DNA from 4 places in the Vibrio sp. E150_011 genome. Region 3 is predicted to be linked to each of the others. Evidence: predicted binding sites of a transcription regulator. Region 3 holds the regulator's gene; each other region holds the start of a gene.

The links. The regulator PurR, encoded in region 3, represses purine synthesis genes. The targets are predictions, from matches to a motif close to TNANGNAAACGTTTNCNTNA.
Region 1: ACE1OE_RS05875 (phosphoribosylaminoimidazolesuccinocarboxamide synthase) is a predicted target of PurR. The motif match lies at 2,130-2,149, and genes of this name have one in related genera.
Region 2: ACE1OE_RS11795 (formate--tetrahydrofolate ligase) is a predicted target of PurR. The motif match lies at 2,859-2,878, and genes of this name have one in related genera.
Region 4: glpX (class II fructose-bisphosphatase) is a predicted target of PurR. The motif match lies at 2,493-2,512, and genes of this name have one in related genera.

What each region holds. Positions count from the first base shown of each region.
Region 1 is NZ_JBHFOL010000002.1:599,675-604,040, reverse strand. Features, by position in the region: gene ACE1OE_RS05890 (hypothetical protein) at 1-942, shown strand, start outside; gene ACE1OE_RS05885 (hypothetical protein) at 1,072-1,257, shown strand; gene ACE1OE_RS05880 (hypothetical protein) at 1,594-2,004, shown strand; gene ACE1OE_RS05875 (phosphoribosylaminoimidazolesuccinocarboxamide synthase) at 2,260-3,366, shown strand; gene ACE1OE_RS05870 (transporter) at 3,450-3,839, opposite strand; gene ACE1OE_RS05865 (DEAD/DEAH box helicase) at 4,068-4,366, opposite strand, start outside.
Region 2 is NZ_JBHFOL010000006.1:120,950-125,315, reverse strand. Features, by position in the region: gene ACE1OE_RS11805 (thiol:disulfide interchange protein DsbA/DsbL) at 1-196, opposite strand, end outside; gene ACE1OE_RS11800 (OmpA family protein) at 379-1,011, shown strand; gene ACE1OE_RS11795 (formate--tetrahydrofolate ligase) at 1,082-2,830, opposite strand; gene ACE1OE_RS11790 (inosine/guanosine kinase) at 2,999-4,303, opposite strand.
Region 3 is NZ_JBHFOL010000019.1:2,353-6,718, forward strand. Features, by position in the region: gene torR (two-component system response regulator TorR) at 1-324, opposite strand, end outside; gene torD (molecular chaperone TorD) at 616-1,263, shown strand; gene purR (HTH-type transcriptional repressor PurR) at 1,611-2,621, shown strand; cyclic di-GMP riboswitch class I at 2,794-2,877, shown strand; gene ACE1OE_RS20810 (TfoX/Sxy family DNA transformation protein) at 2,991-3,581, shown strand; gene ACE1OE_RS20815 (TVP38/TMEM64 family protein) at 3,705-4,366, shown strand, end outside.
Region 4 is NZ_JBHFOL010000014.1:30,680-35,045, forward strand. Features, by position in the region: gene ACE1OE_RS18210 (DHH family phosphoesterase) at 94-1,071, opposite strand; gene ACE1OE_RS18215 (TetR/AcrR family transcriptional regulator) at 1,195-1,839, opposite strand; gene zapB (cell division protein ZapB) at 1,992-2,234, opposite strand; gene glpX (class II fructose-bisphosphatase) at 2,572-3,579, shown strand; gene ACE1OE_RS18230 (helix-turn-helix transcriptional regulator) at 3,727-4,344, shown strand.

The DNA.
Region 1 (4,366 bases), on a different contig from region 3:
GCACAATACCAACTCGGACTTGCATTTGAAACGGGTCAGGGGGTCCCAAAAGACCTCACTAAGGCTAGTTACTGGTATCAACTAGCAAGTAATAACGGTCACCTTGGTGCGACATACAATTATGCTCAAGCACTTGAGTACGGCCGTGGAGTAAAACGTAATCCTTCACGCGCAGTGCTTCTTTATACCAAACTGGCCATACAGGGCGACCAAAGCACATACGGAAAGTTGGCGGAGCTATATAGTAATGCCGATGTTGATATTCCAGCCACTGATCAAGCCGTGCTTTGGTATTCCTTTGCCGCTGGGCAATCGTCCTCTTTTGAACCGGCTTATGAACAAGCACTACAACGCCAGTTTAATCAACGTCAAATGCGCCAAATCGAAGCGCTAAAAGAACAAGAGTCGACGGTGTTATCGACACCTAATTTGAGCACCCACTCACCTAAACAAGCACAACAACCCGAAGCCGTGGGAAGTTCGTGGACGACGCACTTAATTTATATTCTATTGTTGTCATTGACCTTGACCGTATTCATCTACCAGATGAAGTGGAAACCAGCCTCAATGTCACAATCTCGCCCTAGCCACAACCAACCAAACCCCAGTAATGCCAGTAATGCACGACTCAATGACCTCATCACGACCCAGCAACGAACCATTGCTCAGCTCCAACACAAACTAAAATTGGCGCATCAATCCGCAGACAAAACCGCTTCGTCTATACAACAATCAAATACACTTGAAAGCGCCTACTTACGATTTGGGTTTTCAACTAGCCAACAGCAGAACCTGACACCTAATCAACTAAAATCCCGCTATAAACAGCTTTCACGCATCTTTCATCCAGACATTCAAGGCTCCGATGAAGAAATGAAGCAGCTCAATACCGCGCTGAAAACGATAATGACGCACCTAAAGAACTCTCAAAAAATTCATTAAAAGACCTCTCGTTCTCACTATAAATTATAAGTAAAAGGAGTTTTAAACAAAAAATTAACATTTGATGCCATTTTATGTCATAATCAGTGGTGAAAATAACACCCAAGTTATTAAGGGTGGGGAGAAATAATGTATACGTTCACCATTGAAGGTTTTTGTGATTGGTGCCAGAAACCTAATTATGTAACAAAGCACCAGTACATCGACGGCAAGTGTCATTTTTCTTGTGATGAATGCGTTAATCTCGCGGCGATGGACGTCCGGCAATTCAATAAAGCGGAGTTGGAATATCGAGACTCCCTGTGCAAATCTTAGCTTGATCTCTTGCGCCTCTTTTTAAGAGGCGTTGTTGTTTTCAACACTCCTCCTCTATCGACCTTACTGTAGCCAATACACACTATTCGGTTCAAAACTAACCTTTCAATAACCACTTTGCTCCTATCACTGCCGATATTAGCATTAGCCTCTCTATACAGTGCTTTCGAACACACACTGTGAGCACCTTTGCATGAGTTCACATTTACAATATTAATTAATCAAATTAAATCATACGGTTATAGAAAATATCAATATTTTCATCAAAAAGTATTTGATCTTATCCCACCTTAAAACTACTGTATAACCATACAGCATGTATAAAAGGACAGGTTTATGTTGCGAAATACTGAAATTCTTAACTCATTACATCTTCATTCACATCGTGAGCTTACGGTAAAAGGACGCCCGATCTCTTATCAGCGTAGGATGGAAACGAATGTACTTAATAAAGTGTCTCAGCTTGCGTCAAAACACCAATGGGTCTTACTGACTGCAGAATGCCCTCGCCCTACGCTTGCCCAAATCTCCCATTATCAAGGGCTAGGCAACCACATGGTACAAATCAAACCATCCATACACTTAAATCAAACGCAAGTCATCGAGAAAGCCATTCGTTCAGGTAACGCCTGTGCGATTATCGCTAACGGAGATTTTTCTCCTAGCTGTCAGCGTGAATTGCAACAACTCGCGAAACAGCACCATTGCGAAGTTATTTTTTTACCCTCTGCTCCTTACCTTCATTGATAAATGAACGTGTTGTCATAAATCACAAGCTTGCAGTTAAAAACTTGTCCCTGTGCCGGCAGTTACGTGGAAATCCGCCGTTTAATGATACTTTTATGACCGTTGAGATACGTTAATAAAGAAATCAAAGCAAACGTTTGCTTAAATGATGGAAGCTCGTCTGAATTCTGGTATGATGCGGTGAAAAGTGGGCATACAAATGCTCTTTCTCCTCGTCGCTATTGTGCGACGCCACCGTTAGATAGGAATGTTTCCATGAGTCTCGCTGATCAAGTCCTTGCCGTAAACGACGACCTCCCAATTCGTACCGATAAACCCGTGCACAGCGGTAAAGTTCGCTCTGTTTACTGGTTGACTGAAGCAGATAGTCGTCGCCTGATAAAAGATAAAGGCTACGATGTTGCAGAAGACGCGCCATTGGCGATTATGGTGATAAGCGATCGAATCTCTGCATTTGATTGTATCTGGCATGGCGAAGGTGGACTCAAAGGCGTTCCGGGTAAAGGGGCGGCTTTAAACGCTATTTCTAATCATTGGTTTCAATTATTCAAAGATAATGGCCTTGCCGATAGCCACATATTAGATATTCCTCATCCATTTATCTGGATTGTTCAAAAAGCGAGACCCGTCATGATTGAGGCTATCTGTCGTCAATACATTACAGGCTCAATGTGGCGTGCTTACGCGCAAGGTGAAAGAGAGTTTTGTGGAATAACATTACCCGAAGGGCTAAAGAAAGACTCAAAGCTCGAAGACATATTGATCACGCCATCAACCAAAGGAATCTTACGCGATATTCCTGGAGTCCCTGAAGCTGACGACGTCAATATCACCCGCAATAACATTGTAGATAATTACGCTGCCTTCAATTTCTCAAACATCGACGGCGTTGCTCAATACGAAAAGCTACTAAAAGAAGGCTTTAGTGTTATCAGCAATGCTCTCAATAAAATTGAACAAACATTCGTTGATACAAAATTTGAGTTTGGGTACGTTACTGATGCCAGTGGTAGCGAAAAGCTTATTTATATGGATGAGGTTGGCACACCTGATTCTTCTCGCATCTGGGACACCAACGCTTACCAACAAGGTAAAATCGTCGAAAACTCCAAAGAAGGCTTCAGACAGTTTTTGCTGAACCACTTTCCAGATCCTGACATTCTTCTAAATAAAGAAAGAATGCCAGAACGCGAAGCGTTAGCAAAAGAGAATGCTTTACCACTCTCATCACTAATGAGTATTTCTGAAACTTATATTGGTATTGCTGAAAAAATCACGGGACGAAAAGTACAATTAAGTGAAAACCCGAAGCAAGAAATCATTGATATCCTGCGTCAAGACTACGACTTGATTGCTGACTAGTACTGTGAGCGCGTCTTTTAAACGAAGAGAGGAAGCATAATGCTTCCTCTCTTCGTTTAAATATCAATACGTTAGGCTGTAAGCTATAGTGATTGCTCAACGGTAATGATGACATCATCAGTGCCATCAGAAATGATAGTCACGTGACTTTTATTTTGGATGACGTCGATTTGATTGTCATCAAGCGGATATGGCATCACTACCTTCAAACACTCAATATTTTCTTGACGCGCTAGGCGAATAAGCCGAATTAAATTCAGCTCATCACTTTGACGTGTCGAAAGCGTTTTAAGAGCCTCATCCCATAACCGAGAATCCACGTCTGACGAATCTTTGGTGCTGGCTTTCCATGCTTCGCCAAACACCGGCGCTACCGAGCTCAATGCTTCTAGAAACGTCCATTTTTTATTACACGATGCTCCAAGAAAGCTCGTATAGTCAAATTCTACTTCGGTTATGACCTTATCAACCATAGCCACTCCAACTTACAGAATGTTATCTAGTTACTACTATTATTCATCACTCTATATATAGCAATAGGATATATTAAAATCATCTTTTATTACTCAAATGACGTATGAAACGTGATATAAAAAGCGAATTAATAACAATTCAAGAACAAAACTTCACCACTTTGTATTCTCTTAATTAACGGATTTCTCATACCGTTTTCAGACCCGCTTATTGATAAATATGTTAGCTTATCGCAGGTCAATCACTCGACTCGCTTTCTTGTAACGGACCTTCCACCCCGACCAAGATGGTAATTCTTTCCGTAGCGGATCACCTTTGCGGCTGCCTGAATCAAAGCTGATCTGCACGAGTTTACTTCGCCCAGAATACGCAACGGTAAGCCTCAAACCACTCAGTTGAATCTTGAGCGGGTATTTTTGCGCGAAATCATCATATTCCCAATCTGGAATGCCATCAAAAACAAAGTCTTCCACATCTAATAGCTCAAGGTCATTTAACGATGTGACCCCTAATGCCATCAATTGCT
Region 2 (4,366 bases), on a different contig from region 3:
GCATTGGCTCAAGATTGCGACAGTGGCCACAGCCTAGCGAAAAAACTTCTGTCACTTGTGGAAGGTTGAGTTGACTTAAGTCATTAGGAAGTACGCTGTACTGCTTACCTTCAGTAGGGGTATCTGATTCGCCGCAAGCAGTAATAACGGCCGCTAAAGAAAGGACTGTGAGTATTTTTGTGAGAGATTTAATCATTGGAATACATCGGTTTGATAATAATGCACTGAGTGTAACTGCTAGTAATTAGTTCAGACAAGCAATTAGTAATAAACTGAAACAGGTATGTGAAGATTATTTTATTCTAGAGCCTTAAAGTTTCTGTTTTGAGGGCCGATACATAAATTATCGGATGAGGTTACAAGCATGTGGAGTGAGCGATGAAAAAAATTGCGTATTTAATTATGGCGGGTTTACTGACAGGTTGCAGTAGTACGTCGTCGATTACTGACAGCATGTTTTCTGGAATGCTTGATACCGCGCCACGCTCAGAACATGATGTGAAATATCCCGATTGGGCGAATGCCCCTGTGATGAATACCTCTTCCACAAATGCGGCAAGAGTGGGTGGACCGGATGGTCAGTATCGAACGCAAGCATGGGATTCATTAGAAACGTATTTAGTTAATCACGGGTTAGATTACGAGCTCGTTCCAGGCGATTACGTGATGATTCGTCTAAAAGAGCAAATCCATTTTACCTCCGGCTCAGCGAGCGTATCGAACAATTCTGCGCAATGGTTGTTCCAACTGGCCAGCTTTTTGTCAAAGCAGCAGGGAATAGATGTCGTTATCGGTGGGCATACGGACAGTACGGGTATAACAGCCAAGAACGATATCTTATCCGATAGACGTGCGGAAACCGTGAAGAATACGCTGATTCAAAACCAAGTCTCTCGTCAGATGATATATACCCGTGGTTACGGTGAATACGTACCAGCTTGTACTAACGCTACATCGTTTGGTAAGGCGTGTAATCGGCGAGTAGAGTTGACGTTAATCGTGGCCAAATAGTTAAACAACATGAGATAAAAAAAGCGACGTTAATCGTCGCTTTTTTATTGTACCTATCTTAAGCCAACCATTAACTCAAACCGATAATATTGCCTTCATCGTCAAGGTCGAGAGCCATAAATGCAGGCTTGTCAGGTAAGCCTGGCATTGTCATTACGTTGCCACACAATGCATAAATAAACCCAGCACCGGCACAAAGTTTAAGCTCTCTAATCACGACTTCAAATCCAGAGGGCGCACCTTTAATACTGCCATCAGTGGTAATCGACAACGGTGTTTTGGCAAGACAGACGGCCAGTCGATTGAATCCTTGTGCTTCATATAAGGCAAGTTGCTTTTGGGCTTGGTATGACAACGAAACCGTAGCGGCACCATACCCAGCCTCACAAACGGCCATCAATTTCTCTTTAATCGTTTGTTCTGGTGAGTATAAAGGTTTGAAATTGACGTGAGTTTCACAAGCTGACATCACTTGTTTGGCTAACTCTACGGTGCCTGCGCCGCCATGTGAAAATCCTTGACTGACAGAAACACGGCAGTCTGCAGCAAGTTCGTTTATCCAATGAGTCAGTAGGTCTAATTCTTGTTGGCAATCTTGTGGAAATTGGTTTATCGCAACTACCGCTGGCACACCATATTTTGCCACGTTGTTAATGTGCCATTTTAGATTATCGAAGCCAGCGAGTAAGGCTTTGTTGTCACTTTCAAATAGAGCGTCGGGGATTGGCATTCCAGGTTTTAAATCATATAAACCCGAATTGGCTTTCAAGCCACGTAACGTTGCCACGATTACTGCACAGTCCGGCTTTTTGTCGGTCGCGGCTGCTTTGATATTGCACGCTTTTTCAAAGCCCATATCTGAACCAAACCCACCTTCCGTTACCGTGTAACTTGCCAGCTTGGTCGCAATTTTATCCGCGATAATTGAGGAATTGCCATGGGCAATATTCGCGAATGGGCCTGCGTGGATAAGCGTAGGTACGCCCTCTAACGTTTGCATAAGCGTCGGCTCAACGGCGTCTTTCATGCTTACGGCCATTGCGCCTGCAACTTGAAGGTCTTCAGTCGTAACCGGGTCGCCATCTAAATTGTAAGCGACAACAATGCGACCAATACGGGCGCGGAGGTCTTTTAGGTTTTCAGACAATGCCAATATTGCCATTAATTCTGACGCAGCCGAGATGTCAAAACCATCGTCGCGCTCGATGCCGTTGATGGTTTTATTGACTTCATTTTTTCCGACCGTAACCATTCGAAGTGAGCGATCATTATGATCGATGACACGCTTCCAAACGACGTTCTTGATATCAATTTTTAACGCAGTTAGCCCCGTTCTGGACTCGAACTTTTCGTAGCCTTGACGCTGCTCATGGTAAATCCGAGCATCGATGGCTGCCGCAGCAAGATTATGTGCCGCAGTCACAGCGTGTATGTCGCCAGTAAGGTGCAGGTTAAGTTCTTCCATTGGTGCGACTTGTGCGTATCCGCCACCCGCTGCACCACCTTTAACGCCGAATACCGGCCCCATTGAAGGCTGGCGAATACAAGAGAATACAGACTGTCCAAGTTTTTTTAAGCCTTGAGCCAGACCAATAGTTGTCACCGTTTTCCCTTCACCGAGTGGCGTAGGGGTAATCGCAGTCACAACAATCAGTTTACCATCAAGGTTTGGTTTCAACCGCTCAATCGCTTTTAAAGACACTTTTGCTTTATGCATGCCTTGAGGAAAGACCTCGTGATCAAGCAAGCCTGCATCTTTTGCGATGGTGGTAATAGGGGAAAGTGGAGCACTTCTGCAAATTTCAATGTCGGATAGCATTAACGGTCCTTTAAAGCCACAAAATTAATGAGGGAAACGTTTGCGTCGAGATAATACTGGGTAATAATTCTTTGTAAAGATAAAAATTTAGAATGCTGTACTAATATTGAGCAGCTAAGTTTTAATCTTTTGTTTTAACAAAAAAAGAGGCTAATTAGCCTCTTTTTGTTATCGGTCCCAGTATGCTTCTTCCAAGCTATCTTCTCGCTCAGGCAGTGCGCGAGTCAGCCTCGGAGAGTGCTGCATCAACACCTCGTAACTGACTCGGTTCGCGTATTTGCAAACCTGCGACAATGAGGAGTACGTCAAACAAGGGACGATGTGTTTGTCTGATTTTGGTACATTGTTATGATGAAAGGCATTCGCCGTCATGTCATGCAATAACGCCGATAATGCGCCATCTCCAGCCCCATTGGTGTTCTTGATCTCTAACGGACCACCAAGGTAAGGGCCGATATGCGAATATACTTTCTGTGGGTCGGTACAGTCTGACTTACGCATTGCTCGGCTAAATTCAAACTGGTTAAAGTTCTCGATAGGGCCTTCAATGAGTTCGTGAGTTGTGTCTCTTAGCGCGACATTGTCACAATATCCTGCCATGTACAAACCATGTGGACCGGCGGTACATAATACCAAATCTACCCAATCTAACGCTTTGTCAGCGGCAAGTAGCGGGTCGGAGAAACCAGTAAGCGCTTCACCTTCTTCTTCATTCATCGCCACAATGGTGACATTATCTTTTATGTAGTCTTGCCAAAATTTTTCATTGCCTTCGATTACCCACTTTGTGCCAAGAGTCAGGACAACAGGCACTGATTTCTGTTTCGCTAACTCAACAGCACGTGCGACGGCTAGAGGCATTGGATCGTCTGGTTTACCACGCATAAGGTAAGATGAAACGACAAGCGCGGAAGCTTTATCGAAAATCTGCTCTGGTATGCTTTCAGGCAGTAGCTGATTCATCTCACCTTCGTTAATAGCAAAGGTACGTTCACCATCGTCTGTGATAAGGGTATAGCAGCGACCAATCGGACCATCTACGGTCTGTAGATGATTGAGGTTCATTCTAGACGATGTGCGACAAAGGTAACGATATCCATATGAACCAACTTCGATATTCTTCGACATTACGCCAAGCAAAACGGATTTGCTGTCTGCGAGAACCGAATAGTTGTGTAGCGTATTACCGATGGTATCGCCAGGGAATTGGTGCGTAATTAACCCTTGTTCAACAAGCTCCTGATATAAGGCATCGGCTTTACTTTCTTCAAGAACAAGTGAGTGTCCCTTACTCAACTCATATTTCTCTAAAAACGAATCGTCGACGCGAGCTTCGATATCCACGATCGTTTGGCCCACACCAATAATGGTGGGACGAAAGTACTTTGGTGCCGCTTGGGCTTGGCTAACTGACAAGTTCTTTTTACTTGTTGGAAAGTAATGCTTTGATTTACGTTGTCCGGGGAATCTCATAGTAAACGCTAAGGGAACAAAATTTTCCGCATAATATCACGTTTACTGTCATTTCGTTGCAAT
Region 3 (4,366 bases):
TTCTCTTAATTCAAACGGTTTCGTTACATAGTCATCTGCGCCCATTTCTAGGCCAACGATCCGATCAATACTATCAGTACGACCTGTTACCAATATAATACCGATATCAGACTGGCTACGTAACTCTCGAGTTAACATCAGACCATCTTCACCAGGAAGATTGATATCAAGCATGACAAGGTCGACACTGGAAGACTGCAATACTTGTCGCATCTCTTCACCGCTTTCAGCCTCGCTTACTAAATAGCCTTCACTCTCAAAGTAACCAGACAACTTGCTACGCGTAACGACATCATCTTCAACTACTAATACGTGATAACTCATATTCACCGTTTCTATTCTATCTATGACCGAAGCCATTCTATTCATAATTAGTCACAATTCTAGCGGACATTACGGTATTGTGTAGAAAGTCGTGTTTTTATTGATTCAAGACAAGAACACTTTTTATCCACTATATGCAATCAGAACCTTGCCCATCTGGTGTCGCTTTAAAACCATCAACCGCTCTTTTATTCATTTATCTTCATAAACGTTCGATTTTTTTCATTATTGCCCTTACTGCTGTTCATTTTTATTGTCTAAAATAAGGGCAAGACTTTTGGAGAGAACAAGATGCAAGAATTGAAAGCATTTAATGAACAACGTGCAGAGATATACTGGTGGCTTTCTAGCCTATTTGCCAAAGAGCTTACTCAACAAGAACTGGATAAATATCACAGTGTCGAAATACGTTCTTTTTTGAGCGGTCTCGGTGAAAACCCATCACTCGAAGCGCCGATCAATACACTCATTGATGGCTTGAACCGATTACAGACTCGAGAAGACGCCCAACTTGAGCTATCCGCAGATTTTTGTGACCTATTTCTTAAATCAGATAAGCATGGCGCATTACCTTATGCCTCAATGTACATAGGTGAATCAGGTCTTCTCAATGATAAACCGGCTAATGACATGACCGAGCTGTTAAAAAAACACAATGTCGCCGTCTCTGAAGACTTAAATGAGCCAGCCGATCACCTCGCGATAGAGTTGGACTTTCTCGGCAACCTTATTATTCGTTCTAATGAACTGGAGTCCGAGGCGCACATCAACAACGCATTATTAGAGCAAGCTGATTACCTTAATCAGCACTTGATGACATGGCTGCCTCAATTCGAAAAAAAATGTAAAGAGTATGATGAATTTGGATTTTACGCCGCGGTAGCAACACTCCTCATTGCATTTTGTCAGTTAGACCTTAACTATTTAACTGCTGAGTAACCGATGCAGACACCGCTATCAATCAAGGTGGCGGTGTCACCCCGTATTAATTTTAATTTATCATCAAATTTGTCGGTTGAAACGTTGCTAGAGTCACCGACTAGCATTACAATCCGCCGTTTCAATGCGAAAACCAAATTTTAGTGCCCCATGCTTTCCTATCTTTAGCTATTATGTCCTTGTCAGGTGAATAGCTAACCCACAATTGGAATCCAATGTGTCACTAGGTTCACTTACTCGGTACGCATTCCATACACCAAAGCGCTTTTTTAATTAAACAAAGCTGCATTACCGCAACGACGTTTTTGCTGACCATACGCAAAAGCCGTTACTAATAGGATAAAGCTATGGCAACAATCAAAGATGTCGCCCGTCTAGCTGGCGTTTCAACTACTACTGTGTCTCACGTTATTAACAAAACACGTTTTGTTGCCGAAGCCACACAAGAAAAAGTCAACGCCGCCGTAGAAGAACTCAATTACGCGCCAAGCGCCGTTGCGCGAAGCTTAAAATGTAACTCAACGAAAACCATCGGTATGTTGGTTACACAATCAACGAACTTATTCTTCTCCGAGGTTATCGATGGCGTTGAAAGCTATTGCTATCGTCAAGGTTACACATTAATTCTGTGTAACACTGGTGGCGTGTATGAAAAGCAGAGAGATTACATTCGAATGCTAGCAGAGAAGCGCGTCGACGGTATTCTCGTCATGTGTTCAGATCTCACAGAAGAGCTTCTTAGCATGCTTGATCGTCACTCCGATATTCCTAAAGTGATCATGGACTGGGGTCCTGAGAGCTCGCAAGCAGATAAGATCATTGATAATTCGGAGGAAGGTGGTTATCTCGCCACAAAATACCTAATTGATAAAGGCCATACGGACATCGCATGTTTGAGCGGTCACCTAGAAAAAGCGGTGTGCCAAGAACGCATTATTGGTTACAAGCGTGCGCTATCAGAAGCCGGCATCGAAATGAAAGAAGACCGTATATTTGAAGGTAACTTTGAGTGTGACACAGCGGTCATCGCAGCGAATCGTATTGCCGCAATGGAAGAACGACCAAGCGCCGTGTTCTGCTTTAACGATACGATGGCGTTAGGCCTTATGAGTCGTTTACAACAACTCGGTTTGAACGTACCAGAAGATATCTCTGTGATTGGTTACGATAACATTGAGCTTGCTGAGTATTTTTCTCCACCACTGACGACGGTTCACCAACCGAAACGTCGTGTCGGAAAGAACGCCTTTGAGATTTTGCTAGAACGCATAAAAGATAAAGGTCATGACAAACGTATATTTGAGATGCACCCCGAGATAATTGAACGCCACTCTGTCAAAAACCTGACAACAAAATGACAAAGGCGCCTAGTTAGGCGCTTTTTTTTGATCTTGTTCCCAGATTTTAGACGCCTAATTGTTAGTTTATGTTACCTCTTAAGCACAAATACCCGCCTAATTTTTGAAGCAACGTCACACTTTAGTTATATCTCAATGCAGATTAACGCATTTTTTCTTTATTCTAACAAAGTCACGCACAGGGCAAACCATCTGAAAAGTTGGGACGCAAAGCCTCCGGCCTAAACCATTTATGGTAGGTAGCGGGGTTACCGATGGCAAAGGACACTGAATTCTTGTTTTTAATTTAACAAGGAATTGATGCCTGTTTGCTACACTCTCGGACCTGATTTTGGTGACACAATCAAATAACACCGAGAAAAGACAAATATGGACAATCCAATATTAAAAAATTCGATGCAGTTGTTCGCTCAACTTGGAAAAGTCAAATCCCGCTCTATGTTCGGTGGATTTGGCATTTTTGTTGACGATACGATGTTTGCATTAGCAGTGAACAGTAAATTACACATCAGAACTAACCCAACAACCGTCGCGACATTCAAGCAAAACGGCTTCAAGCCTTACGTTTATAAAAAACGTGGATTCCCAGTAGTGACAAAATATTTTGCCCTGCCTGAAGATAGCTGGAATGACAGTGAGTTGATATTGAACTATGCACGCTCAGCGTTGGATTACGCAAAAGATGAAAAAGTAAAACAATCTGACTGCAAACCAACCCGATTAAAAGATCTCCCGAATTTGCGTCTTGCAACAGAGCGCATGCTCAAAAAAGCGGGGATAGAATCGGTGAACTCACTTCAAGAGCATGGATCCGTTGAAGCCTTCAAGGCAATTCAAAAAACACACTCGACAAGTGTCGGTCTCGAATTACTTTGGGCGTTAGAAGGTGCGATTAATGGTACTCACTGGTCTGTGATTCCACAAGCCAAGCGCGACGAGCTAGCCAATCATATCAATTAGTACTTGTTCTCTCTTACTTATAAAAAAATCAGCCCATTAGCTGATTTTTTTTTATCTGTTTGAAAGTTAAATTCCGATGTTCGTGTCTTATACTAAAGATGCATTATCGACATGGAGTAGGACATGAGTAAAAAATTGTTATTGGGCTTAGGATTTGTTGCCGTTATTGTTTTTCTAGGCGTAGAGTTTGGACAATACCTGACGTTAGAAAATGCCAAGGCACAACAGGCAGCGCTTGCCACTTATATTGACAATAATTTTTTGGTTGCCGCGCTTACCTATTTCTTTCTGTATATCACCATCACCGCCTTCTCTGTCCCAGGCGCCGCTGTCGTCACTTTGTTGGGCGCCGCGTTATTTGGTTTTTGGGTGAGCTTATTGCTGGTCTCTTTTGCAAGTACTATTGGCGCTACGCTCGCTTTTCTTAGCAGTCGTTTTCTTCTACGTGATTGGGTACAAAAGCGGTTCGGCGGTAAACTGGCGACGATCAACAAGGGCGTTGAAAAGGATGGTGCTTTTTACCTTTTTTCTTTGAGACTCATCCCTATTTTCCCATTTTTTCTAATTAACCTACTCATGGGGCTAACCCCAATTCGCGTTTCAAAATACTATTTGGTTAGTCAACTTGGTATGCTACCGGGTACTGCGGTTTACCTTAATGCAGGCACCCAACTCGCCAGTATTGACAGTCTATCAGGCATAGTATCACCCGCTGTTCTCGCTTCCTTTGCATTGTTAGGGTTATTTCCTTTAATCACGAAATGGGCGATGGCTCGGTTTTCAAA
Region 4 (4,366 bases), on a different contig from region 3:
ACGGGACTACCATGTGTTACGACGACGCTATTATAACGTCGCAGCTATTATTATTGCAGCGACGTATTACTTAAGTGACGTATTACAGTGACGTTATGATTGATATTGTTTCAATGCTGCCTCTATTAGCGCAGGAATGGATGCTTGGGGTAATTGATTAATGCCTCCGGCCGCTTCTCGCCCTCCCCCTGATACAAACAAGCTGCAAATGGCCGCCGCTCCCTGCTTATTATCAAGCGGGGCTCGCACTGAGACGGTATAGCACAGTTCCCCATCAACATCACCGGACTCACGTGCCACGAGGGTAATGTGCGCGCGTGATGTCGTTTCATTGGCAAGGCGGTTGATAAAGGTCCCAGACATCCTTCTAGCAGCGGCGGTTGCCGGCAATTCGATAACCTGAAGCACAGGTGATTCAAATAATATCGTCGCCTCATTAACGGCGCCCTCATCGTGCCGGAATGCCGCCAACAAAGCGTAGTATGGTGAGTCACGGTCAGAGCGGCATTCAAATGGGTTGGAATAATGCAACAACGCTTGATACAGATCGACCGGAGAGAAATGCAAGTCGTCTAGCTTTTCCCCATAGCCGTTGTAGTTAATCAAGGTACCAAACTCACGAAGAAAATCACGGTCAGTGCGAGTGAGGTTCTCCGCATCAGCCAAAGCTTCGGCACTGGCAATCATATTGTCCCCATACGCCGCCGTAATGGCCCACAACCGATGCTGACCTTCAAGCAATTGATCGACAATTAAGGCTGTGCACGTATTAGCATCCAAATTAATATGGCTCGTGAGAAGTGGGGATTGCGGAGGAGACGTCGCCTTATGATGATCGATATAGGTGACAGGGATAGAATGGGCCAATAATAACGCCAATGCCTCGTGGTTTTTATCCATCGAAACGTCCAGCACCGTCACCGTACTCGCCAACGCTAGCGGGACTCGTTCAAGCAAAGCAATATCTCGCTTAATACCTGTTACTAGCTCGCTGTGCTTCGGCTCAGATAAACGCAACTGCAACAGCGCAATGATGCCATCTGCATCGCCATTAAAAACATCGTAATGCATTTCCTATCCTTGTTTGCGGCGGTGTTCAAGCACCCAATAGCAACAAACCCTACTGGGAGAGCAGGGTTTGTTGAAATACGAATTCGCTATATGACATGCCTATCACCGGATGAAAGCGGCAAGCTAATCCTTGCTTTGCCCCATCATTTTGACACCATCTTCAAGCAAAGAGAGTTGCTCTTGCCCTTTCAAGGTCGCCACCGGTTTAACCACATTGATCATCTGTAGCATACCTTGTTGAATAACTTCTTCGGTAATCTTGGTTTTTGGTGACATTGCCGATTGATAGCTCAGCCAGCCAACCGCAATCATATGCAATGTTGTGACGAGTGATTTCAAATCTTTATCCGTTAAACTTAACAGTTCAAAATCGACAAATGCGCGAAGTATATTCACAAGGTTACCTTGAAGTCGTTCTTGAACCTCAATGTACTCATCATGCAGCTTGACGTCTCGCTGCAGAATTTCAGGCAGATTTGAGTAGAAAAAACGGTATTTCCACATCAGGGTGAAAATCGAATCAAGATAATGCTTCAGCAGTGCCAAGCTTTCTTGTTGACCTTGGACCGGGGTAAAACGCTCGATGAGCTCTTGAGAATAAAGGGTAAAGATATCGCGAACAATCTCTTGCTTATTACTAAAGTGATAATACAGGTTACCTGGACTGATCTCGATATGAGCAGCAATATGGTTGGTCGTAACGTTACGCTCACCATCTGAGTTAAAGAGCTCTAAGGCGGCATACACTATTTTATCGCGTGTTTTCATTCTTACTGATCCTTTGCCTGTTTAGCGCTAGTATACGTGTTCAACTTGTGAGCGAAAGCGCGAGATACCAATAGTCTGACTGGTTAGACCAACTTAATACAAAAAAAGCACTCAACGAGGAGTGCTTTTTAGAAATCAGGGGGAACTGACGCTTATTCTACTTCGTCCATTTTACCAAGTAGATTGCGAATGCGTTCTTGCCACTGCGTGTGTTCACGCTGCATCACTTCTGCTTTTTGCTCAAGTTCTTCACGGCCGTTACGCAATTCTTCTGCTTGGCTAGTCAGTTGAACTTTTTCTTCTTTCAACTCTTCAACTTCCATTTGAAGAAGAGCGATAGTGTCCACTGCAGTTTGAATTTTTGCTTCTAGTTGTTCCAGTACTTCAAAAGACATCTCAGCCTACCTTGTTAAATTCTTATGTAATGAAATAGCTTCATTCTACGTTGCTCCATTCTACTCAGCCTCGAGAAGATAGACACGCCCTATATTGCAGATTTTTCACTATTCGGTCAAAAAAACACCGTAAACACACAAAAGCAAGAAATAAACCGTATCGAATACGAGGCGAACCTCCTTATCTCGCAGCGCCTAGGTAAGCTGAACGATAAAAAATCAGATTAAGTCGTCAAGGTTTTGCGCAGCATCAAACAAAAAAGCAAACGTTTCCTTCTTGGTATGTTAAAATCCGCGCCGTAAATCCTTTTGTCAATTTTCATCTATTGGAGTCAATATGAAGCGCGATTTAGCGATGGCTTTTTCACGAGTTACCGAAGGTGCCGCACTGGCCGGATACAAATGGTTAGGGCGCGGAGATAAAAACGCGGCCGACGGCGCGGCAGTTGAGGTAATGCGTACCCTACTGAACAAAACCGACATCAGTGGTGAAATTGTTATTGGTGAAGGTGAAATTGATGATGCTCCAATGCTCTTCATTGGTGAGCAAGTCGGTATTGGTGGCGATGCGGTTGATATCGCAGTAGACCCAATCGAAGGCACTCGTATGACGGCAATGGGGCAATCTAATGCATTAGCCGTACTCGCCGCTGGTGAGAAAGGTAGTTTCTTAAAAGCACCAGACATGTACATGGAAAAATTGGTGGTGGGTCCTGGCGCAAAAGGTGCAATCGACCTAGATTTACCGCTAACTGATAACCTAAAAAATATCGCGGCTGCGTTAGGCAAATCTCTCGATACCTTAGTCGTCACGACATTGGCAAAACCACGACATGATAATGTCATTGCAGAAATGCAAGCCATGGGTGTTCGTGTCTTCGCTGTGCCCGATGGTGATGTTGCTGCATCTATCCTTACTTGTATGCCTGATAGCGAAGTAGACGTCATGTACTGTATTGGTGGCGCACCAGAAGGCGTCGTGTCTGCCGCCGTCATTCGCGCACTCGATGGTGACATGCATGCTCGTTTACTGCCTCGCCATGAAGTGAAAGGCGATAACGAAGAAAACCGTCAAGCCGGTGAGTTGGAACTTGAGCGTTGTAAAGAAATGGGCGTAAAAGCCAATGTATTACTTCGCATGGAAGACATGGCCCGCAGTGACAATGTTGTCTTCTCTGCAACCGGGATCACTAAAGGTGATCTACTGGAAGGTATTACCCGTCAAGGCAACATCGCCACCACGGAAACACTATTGATTCGCGGCCGCTGTCGTACCATTCGCCGCATCAAATCTATTCACTACCTAGAGCGCAAAGATCCAGAAATCAGAGGCATTATCCTCTAATTTCGTTAACTCGAGATGAAAAAACGCTGCTACGGCAGCGTTTTTTGTTGCTACCTTTACGATAGTAAATAATTTGCTTTATAAAGCTTATCGGCCATAATAGCCACAAACTTCACCTATCATTTGCCTCGAGTAACCGGATCAAACATGAAAGCCACTGACCACATCATCGATATCATCAAACGTGAAGGCGCGGTCACGGCCAAGCAGGTGGCGCTTCGACTTTCCATCACGACAATGGGGGCAAGACAACACCTACAGTCATTGGAAAGCGAAGGGTTTCTTCGTTTTGAAGACATAAAAGTTAAGGTTGGGCGCCCCAACCGCCACTGGTTATTAACGCGCAAAGGCCATGCAAACTTTTCCGATAGACATGCGGATCTCACCATCCAATTCATTGATGCAATAGAGAATGTATTCGGCGTAGAAGGCGTTCATAAAGTCGCTAAAGAACGTGAGTTAACCACGCTTGCCAACTATCAAAATCACTTGATGGGATTGCAGGGTCTTGAACAAAAACTCATCCGGTTAGCTGAATTACGTGAACAAGATGGGTATATGGCTGAGTATCAGAAATGCGATGAAGGCTTTATTCTTATCGAGAATCACTGCCCTATTTGTCAAGCCGCCACACGCTGTGAGGCACTCTGTCAATCCGAGATTAATGTGTTTCAAGCATTAATGGGGGATACCGTTCAGGTCGAACGTGATGAACACATTGTTGCGGGTGCACGACGCTGTGTATATCGGTTCATCGAGCACTAACGTCCTTACCTAGAGTCACATC